Regions from separate parts of the Nostoc sp. FACHB-190 genome, predicted to be linked through region 1. Evidence: riboswitches for the same ligand, from Rfam matches in the RefSeq annotation. Region 1 holds a riboswitch; each other region holds the start of a gene.

The links. A riboswitch is a leader RNA that binds a small molecule or an ion and turns the genes downstream of it on or off. The one in region 1 is predicted to bind cobalamin.
Region 2: it holds a riboswitch for cobalamin, as region 1 does, so the genes downstream of both, H6G28_RS08110 (DUF1636 family protein) here and cobG (precorrin-3B synthase) in region 1, are expected to answer to the same signal.
Region 3: it holds a riboswitch for cobalamin, as region 1 does, so the genes downstream of both, H6G28_RS00680 (DUF1636 domain-containing protein) here and cobG (precorrin-3B synthase) in region 1, are expected to answer to the same signal.
Region 4: it holds a riboswitch for cobalamin, as region 1 does, so the genes downstream of both, H6G28_RS07535 (energy-coupling factor ABC transporter permease) here and cobG (precorrin-3B synthase) in region 1, are expected to answer to the same signal.

What each region holds. Positions count from the first base shown of each region.
Region 1 is NZ_JACJQW010000022.1:64,451-69,575, forward strand. Features, by position in the region: gene H6G28_RS21995 (ATP-dependent 6-phosphofructokinase) at 1-277, shown strand, start outside; gene H6G28_RS22000 (DUF262 domain-containing protein) at 671-2,356, opposite strand; adenosylcobalamin-variant (AdoCbl-variant) riboswitch at 2,597-2,680, shown strand; gene cobG (precorrin-3B synthase) at 2,682-4,178, shown strand; gene H6G28_RS22010 (precorrin-8X methylmutase) at 4,470-5,096, shown strand; gene H6G28_RS22015 (precorrin-2 C(20)-methyltransferase) at 5,099-5,125, shown strand, end outside.
Region 2 is NZ_JACJQW010000005.1:46,473-51,597, reverse strand. Features, by position in the region: gene H6G28_RS08115 (TonB-dependent receptor plug domain-containing protein) at 1-1,248, opposite strand, end outside; gene H6G28_RS08110 (DUF1636 family protein) at 1,473-1,883, opposite strand; cobalamin riboswitch at 2,181-2,323, opposite strand; gene H6G28_RS08105 (FAD/NAD(P)-binding protein) at 2,437-3,669, opposite strand; gene hemB (porphobilinogen synthase) at 3,678-4,679, opposite strand; gene H6G28_RS08095 (leucine-rich repeat domain-containing protein) at 4,914-5,125, opposite strand, start outside.
Region 3 is NZ_JACJQW010000001.1:141,520-146,644, reverse strand. Features, by position in the region: gene H6G28_RS00695 (metal ABC transporter ATP-binding protein) at 4-792, shown strand; gene H6G28_RS00690 (ArsR/SmtB family transcription factor) at 979-1,242, opposite strand; gene H6G28_RS00685 (cobalt-precorrin-6A reductase) at 1,478-2,233, opposite strand; gene H6G28_RS00680 (DUF1636 domain-containing protein) at 2,257-2,676, opposite strand; cobalamin riboswitch at 2,699-2,857, opposite strand; gene H6G28_RS00675 (hypothetical protein) at 2,966-3,397, opposite strand; gene H6G28_RS00670 (MBL fold metallo-hydrolase) at 3,698-4,474, opposite strand; gene H6G28_RS00665 (plasmid replication protein, CyRepA1 family) at 4,654-5,125, opposite strand, start outside.
Region 4 is NZ_JACJQW010000004.1:274,394-279,518, reverse strand. Features, by position in the region: gene H6G28_RS07555 (Uma2 family endonuclease) at 1-115, opposite strand, end outside; gene H6G28_RS07550 (energy-coupling factor ABC transporter ATP-binding protein) at 333-1,169, opposite strand; gene cbiQ (cobalt ECF transporter T component CbiQ) at 1,144-1,956, opposite strand; gene H6G28_RS07540 (energy-coupling factor ABC transporter substrate-binding protein) at 1,953-2,255, opposite strand; gene H6G28_RS07535 (energy-coupling factor ABC transporter permease) at 2,242-3,021, opposite strand; cobalamin riboswitch at 3,048-3,187, opposite strand; gene H6G28_RS07530 (thermonuclease family protein) at 3,276-3,881, shown strand; gene H6G28_RS07525 (methylmalonic aciduria and homocystinuria type D protein) at 4,055-4,549, opposite strand.

The sequences.
Region 1 (5,125 bases):
TAGCGATCGCATCGGTGCAGAAACAAGAGTCACCGTCTTAGGACACATCCAACGCGGTGGTACAGCCTCACCCCTAGACCGATTAGTCGCCTCGGCTTTTGGTGTAGCCGCAGTTAATCTAATTGAGGAAGGTAAATATGATTACATGGTTGCTTGGCAAAATCGCCAAGTGATCACCGTACCAATCGAAGAAGCGATCGCACAGTACAAAGCCGTCAACCCAGAAGATACTTTGGTTCAAACTGCTCGTGGTTTAGGCATTTATTTAGGAGAATAGTCAAATTATCGTAGTGGACTGTCTAGACTAAAGTAGTGCAAAAATATCGTTCTTGTGGTGTGGGCATCCTGCCCGCACCGGACGGGCTAGAAGCCCATCCCACAAGAGAGTTGTAATGCAACATTTAAGGCTAGACACGCCAGTAGGGTGTGTTAGGCGCAGATTGTGAGTAATTCAATTCATCACAAAAACTATATTCGAGCGCCTAACGCACCAATACTGAGGCGATCGCATTACTAAAACCTAATATTCAGGACTTACGCACAGGCTACGGAAGAACTAACCACAGAGGAGTCAGTCGCGTGGGCGGGTTTCCCGACTTGAGCGAACTGACGTAGCGCAGAGTTCACAGAGAAATAAGAGTTTGAGAGGTGTTTTGCGTAAGTCCTAATTTTATAAACGCCAAAGTTCTTTCAACTTGTCAATTAAAACTTTTTGCCGTTTTTCGATAATTTCAGATGTCCATTCTTTTTCCATCAATACTTGTGTAGTGAGTGCAAAATTACAAATACCTTTCTTCGTTGTAAAATATTTCTGCTTTTTAGTCTCAAAATCAAAGTTTTGAGCCATGCTATTTTTCGCAGAAGATAGTAAAACTAAATTACCTAACCGATGTACATATTTTTCCTTATCTTCCTGAGTAGGAAACAAGGTTAACCACTCACTATCAGCAGATGGATTTTGTGGTAGTACGTGTTCAACTGTAATATTAGAAAAAGTATAAGCAGGCTTTCCTTCAGCAAGGGCAGAATCTAAGCGCAGCAAAACATAACTTCTGATTTTCTTGATTAAATAAAGGTCGCCATTCAGAATTTTGAGGATATTTTCTTTTTCTTTAGAAGTCAATTGTAATGGTGAATCTGGCGTATACAAATCTTCTCGATTATCAATAGCGTGTAGTAACTTGCTATAACGTTCAATACGTTCATTGATATTAGCACGCTGAATCATTAAACAAGAAGCCAGCCTATCTAAGTCTGAAAAGAATCGCAATAATAATTCAGGATTATGATAATTTTGCGATAAATAAAAAATAGCTGGTGGTATCCAATCAGAATTGTCAATAAATTGCAACCATTGGAACAATATATTAATTTCATCTGTCCATAAACTTCCTTCGTAAACTTGATACTGGATGTCATAAAAAGCATCAGCTAAAGGCAGTAAAATCTTATCAATAAACTGCTGAGGATATTCTGTAGGTGATGGGTTAACATCTTTTTTAAACTCTTTAAGTATACTTTCACGAGGTTTTGATTTCCCATGAATCATTCTAATATGAGAGAAAAGGCTTTTGAATGTATCACGTCCTAATCTTTCTTCTACGTTCTCCCATTTTTCACTATATTTATCCTGATGTTCCGATGGGATTTTTCCAATAATCTCTGCTTTTAAAATATCAGCATGTGATAAATCAAGACCTCGATTATTCAATACTGAAAATATTCGATAACCAGATTCAATATCTGGAGTTGAGACTAATACTATAAAGCAACGTTTAATAAGAAACTGAATAAAGCGAATAAGTTGAGATTCTGGTATTACTTTCAGCTTGTCCAGAAAAAGCAAGGCATTATGCTTTAGATTTTTACAACTATCCGATAGTTTACTATCAATCAAAACATTCAATCTTTCAAGACCACTTTCAGATTGAATATATTCTTTAAAGAATGGTGTATCTTTTTCACGTAAAGTCAACCTATAAATATTATTTTCTGGTTCAAAAGGATCTTCTTGGTATAAGTATTTAGTTAATATATGTTTATATTCTTTACTAACAGATGCTCTTAAAGCAGCTAATAGCACAGTAATTGTAGTCAAACGCTGTTGACCATCAATGACCTTAGCATCCGTTGTATCTCCTTTAATAAGTACAATACTACCTAAAAAGTATGGATTAATATCATCAATCTTCTCGTCACTATCTCCTAAAGCACTGATTAAATCTTCAAAAAGTTCTCCAGCTTGTTCCGTTGTCCAAGCATAAGGACGCTGATATAGAGGAATCGTAAAAATAAAATCATCGCTAAATACTTTGTGAATAGGAAGTTGATTAGCCTGAATGGTAACTGTACTCATGCGTATCTCCTTTAGCGGCGTAGTAGATTACACTGTCACTAAAGTTAGTTTTCCCAACTTGAAGAGCAATATTTGATAGCAGTACAGTTTATACAATCATATTTGATGTACGAAAATTGCACGGCTAAGATCCCCGACTTCTTTAAGAAGTCGGGGATCTGTAATTATTCACCAATCATTGATGAAAAAAATGTGAAGCATAGAGTATGGCGAAGACGGTCTCATGGTAAATTACTAAGACTTGGAGTTGGGAAACTCCGGTGAAATTCCGGGACTGTGCCGCAGCTGTGAAGGGAAATCCCAAGTCAGAATGCCAACTCCGGGTGTGTCTATAAGACATGATGATCTACTCTCTGCGTTGCACAGAGAAGGAGTTGAGACGTTGGTTTCGGGATTTACAGCCTGTCCGGGGTTATTCTACGCTACATCTGCTCAAGATGGAATTTTATCTCGCCTGAGAATACCAGGAGGGATACTTAATAGTAAACAATGTCAGGCGATCGCACAGATTGCAGATATGCAAGGTGGTGGTTATGTGGATGTCACAAATCGCGCCAACCTGCAAATCAGAGAAATTAGCCAGGGTATCAGCAGCGAAGTTTTACAACACCTGCAAAATTTGGGTATAGGGTCTCACAATTCGGCTATAGACCACATCCGTAATATTATGACTAGCCCAACAGCAGGTATCGACCCAGAAGAATTAATCGATACTCGCCCTTTAATTCAAAGCTGGGATGCTTATTTAGCAGCACATTCGGAACTATCAGCACTCTCAGCTAAGTTTAGTGTTTGCTTTGATGGCGGTGGGAAAGTTTCGGTAAGCGATCGCCTCAATGATATCCTGTTGAGGGCTGAGTTAATCGACACTCAAGTTTACTTCTGCTTATATCTAAGTTTCATCAAAAGCCAACCACCCATCAATACAGGAATTATATTGTTACCAGAACAATGTTTGTCTGTTTTGGCAGCTTTAGCAGATGTTTATTTAAAGCATACTGATATTCAACTTAGGCGCAAGCCACGGTTACAAGCAGTTATCAACAGTTTGGGATGGGAAAATTATCTTCAGCAAGTTGAACAGCGTTTAAGTTTTACTTTGCAGCGTTCTCAACCTTCCCCAACAATAAAGGAAGCAGGTTTCTGGCATATTGGGATTCATCCCCAACGCCAAGAAAATTTGTTTTATATTGGTGTCGTCTTACCCCTTGGTCGGTTAACAAGTCAGCAGTTGCGGCGTTTGGGCAATTTAGCAGCAAAATATGGTAGTGGAACCATCAGACTCACACCTTGGCAAAATTTACTCATCACGGATATTCCCCAACAGTGCGTTATTGATGTTCAAAATCACCTAACTAACTTAGGCTTAGATTTCACCGTCACTAATATTCAAAGTACATTAGTTGCTTGTTCTGGTAAACGCGGTTGTGCGGCTTCGGCTACCGATACTAAAAGTCATGCTTTAGCATTAGCCGATTATCTCAAAAATCGTGTTCAGCTAAATCGCCCGATTAACATTCACTTTAGCGGCTGTGCAAAATCTTGCGCCCAACATCACACAGGTGACATCACTTTACTGGGTGTGAGCGATCGCAACATAGAAAGTTATCACATTTATGTCGGCGATCGTGATAGTCTCGAACAATTCGGTCAGAAAATCTATCAAGATGTAAGTTTTACAGAATTACCCGTAATTATTGAACAAATGCTCAAAATCTATAAAATTCACAGCCTTAATTCCGAAGAATCTTTTGGAGAATTTGTCAATCGTTATGGTACTAACCGATTAAAAGAGTTACGTCCTTGCACCATCAAAACATGATTCTTGTCAACTGACTCCTTAAGTATTAATAAGACTTACTCAATAACTCTCTCAAACTCTCATTCCTCTGTGACCTCTGCGCCTCTGTGGTTTGTTTTTCCCTAACCTGTGCGTAAGTCCTAACTCTCTCAAACTCTTATAACTTCGTGTCCTTTGCGTCCTTTGCGGTTCGTTCTTTCATAATTTTGTGTAACTCCCATATCAGTAAACAATCAAACTTTAGATAACAAATGTACAAATCACCTATCACCTATCACCTGTCCCCTGTAACCTGCTGTTTATAACCAAAAAATGTCCGACTATATCCGCAACGCTAACGAAATTTACCGTAATTCTTTTTCGATCATTCGGTCAGAAGCTAACTTAGATGCCCTGCCACCAGATGTAGCAAAAGTAGCTGTACGTCTAATTCATGCCTGTGGAATGACGGATATTGTAACTGACTTGGGATATTCACCCACAGCAGTACAATCAGCACGCGCCGCCCTCAAAGCTGGCGCACCAATTTTATGCGATTGTCGGATGGTGGCGGAAGGAGTTACGCGGCGGCGACTACCAGCCAATAACGAAGTTATCTGCACCCTGAATTATCCCGAAGTCCCAGAACTCGCCCAAAAACTTGGTAATACAAGGTCAGCCGCCGCTTTAGAATTATGGCGATCGCATCTAGAAAATTCAGTTATAGCCATTGGTAATGCACCCACCGCACTATTTAGGTTACTCGAAATGCTGGATGAAGGAGCGCCGAAACCTGCCGTGATTTTGGGTTTCCCTGTGGGATTTGTTGGTGCAGCCGAATCAAAAGCCGCCTTAGCAGCAGATAGCCGGAATGTACCATTTATGACATTATATGGTCGGCGGGGTGGCAGTGCGATCGCCGCCGCCGCAGTTAACGCCTTGGCAACGGAGGAAGAATAATCATGACAACCAAAGGCCGTTTGTATGGA
Region 2 (5,125 bases), on a different contig from region 1:
ACCAAAAATTGCCCCTTGACCTATAGCATCATCATAATTTTCTCTGGTGATGTTTGTCCCATAATTAGATGTGGTGTTGCGTACATTGGTATTACGATAATCAAAGCCATAAACTAAAGTCTGATTATTGGCAACATTCCAATTATGGGTAACTTGAATACCATAGGAATCCTGTTTGGTATCAAAGCGATTTTGAGATGTAATTGCACCGCTACGATTATCAAAACGAGTGTTGAGAAAGTCAGCGTAAACTCTCGCTGTTAAGAGTGAATCATCGCCGCTTCCTAATTTAGAGTTCCAGGTTAAATCGGTGAGAACTTGGTCTGTGTATTTGCGATTATTATCAGTGAGAGAGTTAAAAAATCCCTGTCCAAATTGAGGTACAGGAATGGGTACGCCTCCAGGTACTCCCTGTTCTTTACCTAAATATAAGGTGGAGAGGGTTAAGGTGTTACGTTTTCCTAAATTTGCTTCTAATTTGACATTAAAGTTATTAAAGAGTGCGTCATTATTCGTTCTTGTCCCCTCAAAGTTAGCTTCAGGAATACGAAAGCGATAATTATTTTGTGCTTGAGTCCGGCTATATCCAACTACCCAAGAAATATCACCGGATTTTCCACTATTTTGAATGCTTTGTTGGTTCAATCCATAGGAACCAAGATTAACTTTAGTTTCTGTGGTAATTTGCTCTGTAGGACGACGGGTAACAATATTAATTACCCCACCTATTGCATCTGAACCATAAAGAGTTGAACCACCTCCGGGTAAGACTTCGACTCTTTCAATATTGTTCGTGGTAAATTCTGACAGGTCAAAACCACCGCCACCTAGATTATTAATTGGTCTTCCATCAAGCAATATTAATACTTGACCAGTATTAGAACCGCGAATAAATTGACCACTTAAAGCGTTTACTTCTGTCCCAACAGTACCGTCACCTAAAATACCAGGAAGAAATCGCAGTGCTTCTTTGACAGTTCTTGCACCTTGCGCTTCCATTTCTTCGCCAGTAATCACATACACCGGACGGGTGGAATCTTTTACTGTTCCCTCGCGGCGAAAAGGGGAAAATACAGGTTCATTGAGGAGTTTGTCAATAACTGTGAGTTCAATATCTGGTTCTTTTTCTTCTGCTTGTGCAGTTTCTGTGGCGATGATGCTGGAATTTTCCCACAGCATCCCTGCGGTGATAGTTACGCTGGAGACGATAAGTTGAGTTCCCCATCTGGCGATAAATTGATTACGCATTGGTAATTTCAGCCACCTGTATAACTAAAAAATTTTGTTGTCACTAAAGATTTGAGGTTTTTGCAAAAACTCTCAGCCAGGAGGCTATTTTGATAATGATTATTATTATCATGCTTATGGTGCAATTTGCAAGCTAGTTTCTCAGTTTGTAGTAAGCACTTTAGTGCTAGGAGTTTTAAGGACTAAAGTCCTTACTACGAAATTGATAAACTACTGGTGTTGAATTAACAGCAATTGTGATGTAATTTTGCCCATTTACTGAGGGGTGGGATTTTGGCTAAGATGCCTCTTTTTAAAGCTTCTGGACGTTCTGACCAAGGTAGTAACCCATCTGGCTTACTGTAGTATTGAGTGGCACATTGCAGGATGGCGGATGCATTGTCATCAACTGCTAAGTTGCCAAAAAGATAGGTGAGTTTCGCTTCTGCTTGGAAGGCGACAACGCAAGCATGACTGCAAGCACTCATACATTCAACACCTTGAATGGAAAATTTATTTTGCAATTCCCAAGTTTGTGCAAGTTGTTGTAGTTGTTGTAATAGCTGCTGTCCGCCACTTTCACCAACCCGCTTGCCATCTTGCCACACACTCGCACAGGTTGTGCAGACGAATAAAGTATGTTGTTTGTTGTTCATTAATTTTGAAACATTGCTGATGAAGACAAGAAATGCACGCTAGAGTTTTCAGGTTTGCGGGGAGTATGGGCGCAAACCTGGCTAGAGATAATGTAAATATGCAAAGGCCAAGGTGAGGATACAAATGGGTTTTCAGGCTTGTATCTCTAACCTTGTGTCAGTATTAATATTTGTAGGGAAGATTCTACAATCTCATAGAAATTGCGATTGCATGGCTTCGGTCTGCAACTATGAGAAAGTTACACTTCTTGATGAAGAGAGTATTAGCAAAGTTATTCATCTGTACCTCGCAGATGGGAGTTAGTTGTAATTTCGGCGGGCATTCTGACTTTGAAGCATGAACTTCATTACAGCTGCGGGACAGTGCCGGATTCACACCGGGCTTTCCCCGTTACCTCTGATGGCTGTTCCCCACCAGAACCGAGTTGTTATTGCGTAGATAATACCACAGTCAGGAACTTCCAAGAAATAAATTACTCAGCAAAAATGTTTTTTGCAAAAGTTGTTTCAACCTCTTGGAAGTTCCCAGTGGAAATATACCATACCCTATCCTTCAACTGGCTTTGGCTGTACTAATGCTGGGAGAAAAGGAAACACTTGGTTTGACAATGGCTGGAACAATTTTTTCGCAAGCCATTCTTGCACCTGATAAATTTCTGGCTGTTGGGCCGACTTGTAAAGCAGCAAGACCACCCATAATAAATAACTCACAGCCAGGCCAACGCAGGCTAGTATCTAATACTGGCAAACCTTTGATGATGGGAGTGGGATAAGCTGCGAGGATATCTGTTAATAGGGGTTCAGTTGTGACATCGAATTTAGTCCCAGTGGAAAGCCAAATGTAATCAAACTCATGTCGGCTACTATCACTACATTCGACGCGCCAATTTTCACCCAACCATTCAGCTTTGATAACTTGGCATTGTTCGTCAATTCTGATGTTACCAGCCCGCACTTGTCGCCGTAGTTGAGTTGCGATCGCTGGTGTCATAGAACCACCATTTCTGGCTTGCTGAATCATTGTCCAGCGTTTTTCCCAGTTTGATTGAGCAAAAAAATCTTTGAGATATTTCGGCCCCAACCATCCGGGTTCAGCATCAAACAACTTCTCTGCTAAATTTCGCCGAATCAGCAAATGCACCTTTGCACCGCGAGAAATTGCGCCGATAGCCAAATGTCCACTTGTCAACCCACCACCGACAATCAAAACTCTCTTACCAGTCAAGTGTGATTTGCGTAAATCAATATTTTGTGAGTGGCAAAGTTTGTCTGGTGGGTAAGTTGTGGGGATTTCCTTAACCCAATTTGGTAATTGAATTTGAAAACCACCAGTAGCCAAGACAACCCGCCGAGCAATTACCTCTTGTCCATCTTGCAAATCAAGGCGAAATTTGGGACGTAAATTATCAACTAAAGGTGTAATACCCTTGACGGCCAGAGGAATTACTTGCTCTTGCAACTGCCAAACTCGAATCACATCTTGGCAAAAATCCTCAAATAACTTTGTCCCTGGTAAATCGTAGGGGGGAAATAATTCTTGAGGACGAGATTCAGCAAACTTGCGTAAAGCAAACGGGTTGGGGTCGGGATGGTGAACGGCGGGAGAACGCAAATGGGGAATTTCTAAAGCGGCAAATTGCTGCTTCCAACCACTCAACCACATCCCACTAGGGTCAAATACCGAAAATCTACCCCTAATTGACTGCCGTTTTTGCAACAGATGAGTAGTTAAGGTGAGAGCATGAGGCCCTGCACCAACAATAGCCAAGTCAATGTTGTTAGTCATGGGACACTTCACACTTCATACTTCTTGATCAACGCTACGTCTTTGGCGAAGTAGGTCAAAATTAAATCTGCACCAGCACGTTTCATACTCGTCAAACTTTCTAAAATTACTTTTTTTTCATCTATCCAACCCATTTGAGCTGCGGCTTTAATCATGGCGTACTCGCCACTGACGTTGTAGGCTGCTACTGGTAATTGGGTGGCTATGCGAATTTGTTGAATAATATCTAGATAAGCGAGGGCAGGTTTAACCATGACAATATCTGCACCTTCGGCAATGTCTAGTTCTACTTCTTTGATGGCTTCTCTAGCGTTGGCTGCATCCATTTGATAGGTCTTTTTATCACCAAATTTCGGAGCAGAATCTAACGCATCTCGAAAGGGGCCATAGTAGGCTGAGGCGTATTTAGCGGAGTATGCCAAAATCCCGACATTGATGTAACCTTCTGCATCTAAAGCCTGACGAATTGCTCCAATTCTTCCATCCATCATGTCAGAAGGAGCAACAAAATCTGCTCCGGCGGCGGCTTGGGAAAGTGCCATTTTCACTAACACTTCTACCGTGGGGTCATTTAAAATTGTGCCTTGTTCATCAACTAAGCCATCGTGACCATGTGTAGTGAAGGGGTCAAGGGCAACATCAGTGATGACAACAATATCGGAAACAACTTGTTTAATGGCTTTGACTGTTTGTTGTACTAATCCTTCTGGGTTGTAGCTTTCTGTACCTGTGTCGTCTTTTTTATGTTCGGGGATGACGGGGAAAAGTGCGATCGCATTTATGCCCAAACTAGATACTTCAGCAATTTCTTTGAGTAATAAATCCAAAGAATATCGATAACATCCTGGCATAGAAGCAATTTCTACTTTCTGCCCTTCTCCTTCCATGACAAACATCGGATAAATCAAGTCATCCACACTCAGAGTTGTTTCCCTCACCATCTGGCGCAACTTTTCAGTCCGACGCAACCGCCGGGGACGCTGGAGGAGGTTTAATGGTTTGACGGACATAGGTTAAAGTTAAATTAAAATGATAATCATTATTATAAATATATAAGATAACAGTTGTTTGATGAGAATGGGTTTTGCAGTATCTACAGCCCTACGGGGAAGTCAAAATTCACAAGTCAAAAATTCTCTGACTTGTTCTACCCTCTCGCTATCGCCCAAACTGTTGATTTCTCGTCTCACTACGTAAATACAACCAATATTCTTGAGCATTGCTAAATGCTCTATTGGCAAATATCATTTTTCTTGTCCGGCTTGCAGAGAGAAATAATAGCTAAGAATTGTGGCTGGTTCGCCTAAACTGACCCATTCCTCGCCTAAGATTTCGGGCGGAATTTGCAACTGAGTATTGGTTTCGCCTCTTAAATCTAGCTTTCTGAGGTTAGTTAGTTGCTGTATTTCTGAAGGTAAATTGATCAAGTCATTATTTTCAAGATTCAGAATTTCTA
Region 3 (5,125 bases), on a different contig from region 1:
TTTATGAACTTACCTCTTTTAAAAGTAGATGGCTTAACTGTATATCAAGGCAGTTATTTAGCGATTCGAGATGTTTCTTTTGAATTATTCCCAGGAACAGATACGGCGATAGTTGGGCCAAATGGTGCGGGTAAAAGCACTTTGGTAAAAGCCATTTTAGACTTAATACCACGAAATGCTGGCAGTGTAGAAATTTTTGGTTCTCCTATTACTAAACTAGGAAATTTGCGTCACTGGTTGGGATACATGCCACAAAATTTCATTTTTGATCGCAGTTTTCCTATTTCTGTGAGTGAATTAATTGCTTTGGGATGGCAGAAAGAAAGTCAACAGCCAAAAGCCAAAACACAACATACTTTATTTTCTCGATTATGGAAACAAAACCGCGACAAAACAGCAGCAGTGACAGCAGCTTTACGACGCACTGGAGTTTATCATCTGCGGAATCAACCCATCGGAACTCTTAGCGGTGGTCAGCTAAAGCGAGTATTACTAGCTTATTGTTTAGTTATGCCGCGAAAACTGTTGGTGTTAGATGAAGCTTTTGCTGGGGTTGATATGCAAGGTGCAGCCGATTTTTATGTTTTACTTAATGAGTTGAAACAAGAAGAAGGCTGGACGATTTTACAAGTTTCCCATGACATTGATATGGTTAGTCGTCATTGCGATCGCGTGCTTTGTCTCAATCAAACCGTCGTTTGTACTGGTCAACCAGAATTTGCTTTATCACCTGAAAATTTGTTAGCAACTTATGGCCCTGGTTTTACCCGTTATCACCATAATCATAATTAAATAGAAGGCAGGAGGCTGTGGTTCGGCTACTTCGGCTGCGCTCAGTACAAGTCCGCTCACCAACCGGATGCAGAAGGCAGGAGGCAGGAGGTTTTAGAGAGACATTATTACCTCCGCAACTCTTGGTTTTTAAGCCTCTAATATTTATTTATGGGTATTCATTCTGTCTTCTGACTTCTGCCTTCTTCATTCAGGTTCATCAAGGTGTTCAGCTACTACCTGATAAAGATGGAGAATATGATTATCATGAAGGCGGTAAAATACATTGCGGCCTTGTTTGCGATAGTTAACTAACCGCATAACACGTAAATTTCTGAGTTGATGTGAAACCGCAGATTCACTCATATCTAATAATGTGGCTAAATCGCTCACACATAATTCTTTTTGCGCCAAAAAAGAAAGAATTCTTAACCGATTAGGATCACCTAAAAAGCTAAAAAATTCGGCCATACGTTGGGCTTTTTCAATATGGAGAAATTCTGCGGTAGTTGCGGGTGCAATATCACTATCTATAGTTGATATAGGAGTATTTTGAATCATTTGTTTACTTAAAAAGTATATATAGTAGATGATATGTTATGGGATTTATGAGATCCCCGACTTCTTCAAGAAGTCGGGGATCTCGCAGTCCAACAACAAAATATTGATGATATTGACTAGAATTTTTAGCCTTAACTGAAATATTTTACCCTATACTCTGACTTTCTAATTTACCTAATAACCAAGTCACTGCACCATCAACATCTGCAACTTTTTCTCCCATTGGAACTGAGGGACGCTTGACCATAACAACTTGTACGCCTAGTTCTCGCGCGGCAATAATTTTAGCGTAAGTTGCATCACCACCACTATTTTTACTCACAATGGTATCAATGTTGTGCTGAACTATAATTTTCCGTTCATTTTCTAGGATAAAAGGGCCGCGATCGCACAATATTATTCCTGGTGGTACTAAAGTATCTTTTCCAGGCGGGTCAATCATCCGCATCAGAAACCATATATCTTGAAGATGGGCAAAGGTGCTGAGTTCTTGTCTACCAACTGTTAAGAATACTCGTTTGGCTTGGTTTGGCAAAATATCGGCGGCGGCTGCATTACTATCTACTTCAATCCAGCGATCGCCTGTTGTTTTCTCCCACGCGGGACGGATTAACATTAATCTGTGTATCCCGACTTCATTGGCTGCCGCCGCCGCATTGTCAGATATTTGATTGGCAAAGGGATGGGTAGCATCAATTAACACATCAACTTTCATTTGACGCAGATATTCTACCAGTCCATCCACGCCACCAAAACCACCAATTCGCACATTTCCAGAGGGACGTGAGGGTTCACGGGTGCGACCGGCTAAAGATGCGATCGCTTCAATCCCGTCAATAGTTGCAACTCTCGCACCCAGTTCCGCCGCTTCTGTGGTTCCACCCAAAATTAAAACACGTATATACTCAGTACTCAGCACTTTACTTACAACGGTGGAATTTTCGCTAATATACCTCGTTTCAATGGTTCTGGTCGTTCTGACCAAGGCAATACACCGTTAGTTTTAGCGTAGTATTGACTAGCACATTCCAAAACAGCCGCCGCACTGCTATCAACATCTAAATCACCAAACAGATAAGTTAACTTACCTTTAGCGGCAAAAGCAACAACACAAGAACGGTTACAAGCACTCATACATTCAACCGCTTGAATCGGAAATTCCTCGCGCAAATCCCAATCTTGCGCCAATTGCTGAATTTGGTGCAGGAGTTTTTGACCACCACTTTCACCTACACGCTTACCATCTTGCCAAACACTGGCACAGGTCTGGCAAACAAATAAAGTATGAGTGTGGGCAGAAATCGTCTCAGAATCACTTGTAATAGTAGTATGGGCAGCAGTCATCCGTACCTCGCAGATGTGATGGACTTAATTTTATAATTCGGCGGGCATTCTGACTGGGAAAGTGGCTTGTAAAGCTTCTAACTTTCCTTCACAGTTGCGGGACAGCGCCGGATTTTCACCGAACTTTCCCCCTTTCCTTTGGTGGCTGACCCCCACCAAAACCGAATATTTTACCTATCATAAACTGAGTTGAAAGTGCTGAGTAAAAAATACTAGCCTCTAGCCTCTAACCCCTAGTCTTTCTTTCATCCAAAGCTTGTGGAATTTACTTTATCTTGGCTATTTCAATTTAATGAGCCAAAGTTTTTTCTAGGTACGCTAATTGTACATTAACCTCAGTGAGATAGCTGGGATTGTATAAAAACTGATTGGGGATTTTTTTGGCATTAATGGCAGCTTTTACCAAATCTTCTGCCTTAACATTACCGCTCTGGTGTTGAAATATCAAAGTCTTACCACCGGGAATACCCTGTGATACTAAATTACCTTGATAAGCAAGATAAACTAGATTCAGTGGTTGCATAACATGAGAATTAGCAACATTACTGGGCGACATATAAGAGTTAACAGATGTAGTGATTACTCGCCCATGTGTTGTAGTATTAGCAACATTACCATTGTGTGAGATTTTTTCACCATTCGCTTGAGCAGATGAAATTCCAACAGACAAAATTAAAGAAGCGATGGTAAGAAAAGAAGTTGTGATCGTTGAGATTTTCATAAGCTTATACCTCGGTTCTGTGTAATAGTTGGGATAAAAATTAACTAGTATTAATATTTGTTCTATAACTTAAGACTTGTTTTGCTGAATTCACCTGAATGGTTGAATTATGGCTTGGTTAAGGGAGTGGATACTTGTAAAGAGTAACTACAGTCACAGTAGTCTGATTCCAGAAAAGACGGATAAAAATTTAGCAAGTTTACAGATTAGATAAGCGTCTTTCTGTAAAATGTTTTTAGACTGGTTGGAGAAAATTAGCGATCGCTCTATTTATATTTTACGCGATCGCTTACACTAAAGCTAACAAGTTAAGACGCGATTTTGTAAGTTTAATTCCAAGCGATCGCCGGGTTTAGGTTCTAACACCTGGGTGGTAAGATTGTTGTTCTGGAAAGAAGTCCGCAAATCTTCAGCAGTCCCCACAGCCTTTAAAAAATTCACCATCAACCCTTCATAGGTTGTATTTGCCTTTGCTGCTGTAGGTAGGATAAATTGTGGTTGCAGCCATTTAGCTACTTCCAAAGCACTATTTGTTCCACGAATAATTGCGCCGACTAACGGTAATGTCAAATCAACCGTTGGCGTAATTAGCACATCCACTGGTGCAAATTGTTTTAACTGTGGCGAGTGATAGCCATGCGGCTCATAGTAAAGTGTGAAATCAGTAGCTAATTCTTTTAACAAATAACTGTTTTCGATCAAAGTCGGGCCAATAGGGGAACCAGGTAAAGCCCGAATTTCTAGTTGATCATTAAAAGTAAAAGTTTCACCATGCCCCAGACAAGTGACACAAGTGTAACCCAAATCTTGAACCACTTTGGTTGCATTCGGCGAAGCCACAACCGGAATTTTATGGTCAAGTTGCTTTAATGTCGGCACATGTGCATGGTCTGGCAAACCTTGAGACAACAATATTAAATCAATCTGCTCTGAAATTAAGCGTTCTTGTGTGAGAGAACCTTTAAACAGCCAATCTAAGCCAAAACTTAATTCACCAACCAGCCAAGGGTCAACTAGTATCCGTTGACCACTCATTTCAATTAACCAACTATTGTTGTCTAACCAAGTTAAGTACATAACCAAACCGAAGTAACACCTGCTTTTATTATTACGGATGGTTTTGGTTATTGCATATCAGTCTTTAGTCAAAGCTAAAGACTGATGAAACTCCTCAGTATGCTTGACTCATACTCAGAGGTTATTGATCAAGTAAAAATAAAATTCCTGTAGTAATTATCAATTCAAAAGAATGTAATTCATCTTGTGGATAAACCAGCTAATACAGACTGCTGCTTAACAGGCTCAAACTTCCAATTAGAAAAATCCTTGATTTCCAATTGTACACCTTTAAAATTAGCTAACATCAACTCATCTCGTTTGTACCAAGCGGTAAATATTTTATCTCTGCTATCATAAAAAGTTACTGGGTCTATTTGATAACCTTCATTAACAGTTTTTAACTTTAATCCCAATAGCTTGAGTAACTTGCTGAGTATTTTGATTTGAGAAGTAACGGCTTCTTCCCTAACTAAGTTAATGCTTAAAACCCGTTTGATATGTTGACTGTGTTGATAAACAACATCTTGCAACCAAAGTAAATCAGGGTCATTTTCAATAAAAGTTCTAGCTGGGTCAATAAACTCTAGCATTCCTAAAGCTTTCATCGCTTCAACTTTGACAGTGTAAGTCTTGATGTCTGGCAAGAAAACTTTACCTTCACCTAACAGT
Region 4 (5,125 bases), on a different contig from region 1:
CTTCAATCAACTCTGCTTTCTTGATATGGGGTGCAGCATCATAACGACGTTCAAATTCAGGACGAGTTAAGCGATCGCCACTTTCCAAAGGAGGTATTGCTTGTGTTTTCACCATTTGCCAAGCTGGGGATTTATTAGATACTTCTCACTTTAGCAAACCACAGTTATTGACAAGTCTAAACTATATAGCAGTCCTAAATCATTTGTAAAATTTCTATATCTTTTTCTTCTTTCTTACCTTTGCGTCCTTCTCTACGAGACGCTACGCGAAGGCGTTCTTGGCGGTTCGTTTCCTTATCTATGTTTTTCACGACTCATTTAGGATTGCTATATCACGACGCAAAATCATGAAATAATTTTAATATTCTTTGCCTTACTCTTTCTCTAACGGCTTCATCCTCACCTGATAACCCATCGAATAACATTTCATATATCAACGGTACGCCTAACTCTAACTCTTCTAATAAAGAACGCTGACTAAATACATCTTGCGGTTCACCTTCTACTATCAATTGTCCTTTATCCATGACAAAAACCCAATCTGCCCAACGATACACCAAATCTAAATCGTGGGTTGCCATCATTAAAGTTTTGCCGTCTCGATGAATTTTTTGCAGAGTTTTCAGCAAATTCCGCGTATGCTTCACATCTAAATAAGCTGTTGGTTCATCTAACAATAATAATTCAGGATTCAATACCATCACATCTGCTATAGAAACCCGCTTTTTTTGTCCTAAACTTAAATGATGTACTGGTCTTTCAGCTAAAGCTGTCAACCCAAATTCTAATAATATTTGTTCTACTCGTGCTTGAATTTGCGAAACTGGCAGTCCTAAATTACACAAACCATAAGATATATCTTCTTCCACAGTAGAAGCTACTAATTGCTGTTCGGGATCTTGAAAGATTAGCCCGACTTGTTGACGCAATTTCCCCAGATAATTACGATGATAAGTTAACGGTTCTCCACGCCACCGTACAACACCCTTATCAGGTTTATATAAACCATTAGCTAATAAAAATAACGTGGTTTTCCCACAACCATTCTGCCCAATGAGCGCACATCTTTTACCCAATGGAACTTTTAAGTTAAGACCATTCAAAGCTGATTGCTGTGCGCCGGAATAGGTGTAAGATACTTGCTCAAATTCTAATAAATATTCCTGCATTTCGCCAAAATTCCAATCCAATTAAACAAATACAGCCGCAAATTGCTTCGATAATATATCTGGTTTGGGGATGATAGCGGCGAGGATGCCAAACTTTAAATTCCCCAACAAAACCCCGCGCTTCTAAACCCAGAGAAAACTGATTATATGTTTGTAATGTGCGCTGTAAAAGTTGTCCAATTAATATGGCTAAACTTTTCATCCAAATACGCCAAGTGCGATAGCCACCACGGGAATTTTGCGCTGTCCATATTTCATTGGCTGTATTCAGCAAAATGAAAATAAACCGATACATCAGTAATAACAAATCAGTTAACAGCACTGGAAATCGCAAGTAACGCAGAGTTTGTAAGATTTCCGTAAACGGAACAGTTAACATGAGAAAATATAAGCAGGAAACTGAGGCTAATGCTCTGGTGAAGATTGCCCAGGCTTGCAGACTGCCATGATGACTAACATAAATATAGAATTGTCCAAAACTTAGCCCATATAAAGCATCTAACTGCACCTTTGGCAAATCATTAATTGACACACCATTGATGATTAAGGCGGGTAAACTTGTCAAACAAAAAACGATGGTAAATAATAACAAACGGAAATAAATACTAGCCGGAATTTTGGCATAAACCATTGTCCAAACACCCATCCAAATTGCTATTAAAATCTGCACGAATGGATGGGTAGCAAGGGCAATAGCAAGAGTAGTCAAGGCAAAAATTAGTTTATGCTCTGGTGGTAATTTTCGCAACCGATTAGTATAAGCTAACGTATCTAATTGCAAACTCATTCTTCATGCTTTTGTTGTTGGGAACGGCCTTTATATAACCCAATTGCGTAACCAATTACTCCCGCACCCAAAGCTGCTTGCGAAGCAAATAATAAGCTTGCTATTTCACCACTAGCTGGTTCAAAAATTGATTTAAACCAAGGTTTATATTCTGGTTGTATCTCACTTATAGCTTCTTGTGCTTTGCCATCAGCACCGCCAAATTCTGCATTACGGACAAAGATTAAGGGTGCAACAGCTAAAGCCAATACAGCTAATACTAATAACCAGTTACTCAACCCTTTTTTAGACTGATTCATTTCCTTGGGGTTCCCGTTTGATTAATTTCAGCAATTCTAATTCTTGAGGATTATAAGATTGCAACCAGTTCCACACTAATACAGTTAGCAATCCTTCACTAATTGCGAGAGGGACTTGAGTTAAGGCAAAAATTCCGGCGAATTTGGTAAATGAAGCAATGAAGCCACCAACAGGCGCGGGAAAAGCTAAGGCGAGTTGGATAGAAGTAATAATGTAGGTGAGTAAATCTGAAATGGCTGCGGCGAGAAATATGGCGATTTTTTCTTTACCACCTAATTTAATTGTGAAATTATATATCCAGTAAGCGGCAAATGGCCCGGCGATCGCCATTGAAAACGCATTTGCTCCCAGGGTTGTCAAACCGCCATGTGCTAACAACAAAGCCTGAAACAACAATACTAAACTACCCAAAACCGACATAGTTAAGGGGCCAAACAGCACCGCACCTAACCCTGTGCCGGTAGGATGAGAACAGCTACCTGTAACCGAAGGGATTTTCAAGGCGGAAAGTACAAAGGTAAACGCACCCGCCAAGCCGAGTAGTAGTTTAAGTTGCGGGTTGACTTGGGTAATGCGTGTCAAACTCCGCAACCCTAATAAAAAAAATGGCAATGCTACAACCCACCAAAAAATCGCCCACTGCACTGGTAAAAAACCTTCCATAATGTGCATTGCGTAGGCGGGTTTGGGTAAACCAACTACTAAGTAAAAACTAATTACTGCCATCAGGCATAGACTAGCTAAAGCCTGCTTTTTTCTGTTCATAATCTGTACCTCGCAGATTTATGTAAATATATTCAGTTATATCGGCGGGCATCCTGACTCACCCAATTTTGGTTCACAGTTGCGGGACAGTGCCGGATTCTCACCGAACTTTCCCCCTTACGTCTGATGGCTGCTCCCCATCAGAACCGATCTCAGTAAATATATCACTATTTTTAATGTTGGCACTTCAATCGGAGCCGCATCTATTTCAAAAATCAAATATAGTATCATCCATCAGAGTTAGGTGAGGTTGAATGCAGAAATTAACAAAACAGATGGTACTTTGGCTAAGTGCAGTTGTGATGGTTTTGGGTTTGGTGAGTTGTGATAAATTCTTTGGTGCTTCTGGAGACTTGGTAGAAAGGGTGAGTGATGGGGATACTTTAGCTGTCAAAGATGCGAAAGGAATTAAATTCAATGTGCGCTTTGCTTGTATTGATGCGCCAGAAGTACCCCATTCCCAAAAAGAAAGGAACAGTAAACTCGCCAGCGATCGCAATCAATTTGACTGGGGTAGCAAAGCACAAGCACGCTTACAACAATTAGTAAAACAATCAGGCGATCGCGTGATGTTGACGATTACAGATAGCGATCGCTATGGTAGAAAGGTTGCAGAAGTCCGCTTAAAAGATGGTACTTTTGTCCAAGAAGTCTTATTAAAAGAAGGTTTAGCTAAGGTTTATCGCCCTTATCTAAACAAATGTCCGAGTAAAGATTTAGTTCAAAAAGCAGAAGCACAAGCACAACAGCAAAAACTAGGTGTTTGGAGTGATAGCAAATTTACCAACCCTTGGGAATATCGCAGTCTTGCAAAAGAAGGCAGTGGTTCGGCTTCGCTCACCAACCGGAGGAAGAAGTAAAATCATTACTAATGTCTGGATCATAAAAATCCTTGAAAAAAACTTTCATAAGCTAATCGTCATTTAAATTGCATCATTTTCATTTTGGCAAACGCTGTAAACCCTCTCCCTTGCTCCCTGCCCCCTGCCCCTCTGCGGCCTAAATGTGCAAATTAAATGCTTAACAGCTTACTTCAGGCTTCCTCTTCCCATCCATGTTGACAGGCGATTTCTTTAACGACAAATTCAATCAGCGTTGGCGGTGCGGCGGAGATTAAAATACTCGGATAAATTGCTGTACCCCAAATTGGATGAACCAGCACACAGCATTTATTTTTAATGACTGGATAGCCAAGTAACGCTTTAACTACAGCAGTATCATTGTGCGGCATTGCACCGGGACGCGAAAGTAAAGGATAGCCTGTACGCGGATCAATTAAGTCTGAGAGATAACCGCGATCGCGCAATTCAAAAGCCACATCACAACCAAATCCCATAAACCTTTGGCGTAACTTTTGTTTCTCCGCCTCGATTTCTTTGGTGCTTTCCACTAAAGAAAATTGCGATCGCTGCAAAACAACCACAACCCAAAAAAAGGGTTCTTGTTTCCAATCTGGTAATATCCGTTCGCAATTAGTACATATATATTTACTCGGTGCATGAATAGAAATTTGCACAGCTTGTCCCATATCGCCAGTTAAATTTATGGGACTGGTTTGTTCCGAAATGTAAACGCTTGGGTAGTTCACTCAATTGATATGATTTTTTACAAGTTGTTAATTTATTCCTTGGGATCGATAATAACTCTTAACACTTTATAAAAACCATCAATTTTCGCCCAGCAGTCAGAATTTATTGCAATTTATATATATAAATTATAAATTTTTAATTTAATTTTTATCTTTTATTAACCTTATTTAAAACTCAGCACTAACACCCCGGAGAACAATACTTTGAGACGACTTGGGTGACTCAGTTTATCTGTACTACTTTTCTTGCTGGTAATATTTTTGGAGAAGTTGCCCCGACCATAAAGTCAGGACAACTTCTGGTACACCCCTTGCACAATACAAACAATATCAGTATTCACAACAATTTGTTTGCCAAATTGGCAAAAATTAAAAATTCAACGGTAGTCAAATTTACTGTCTGGGGAAGTCTGAGGTGGATAATTAAGCCGAATGATTCAGGTAAATTTACTCAATCTGGCGCTGGTGACTGAATCTAGCGTTGTGAATTGTCATAATATAAGCAGTTACTTGATT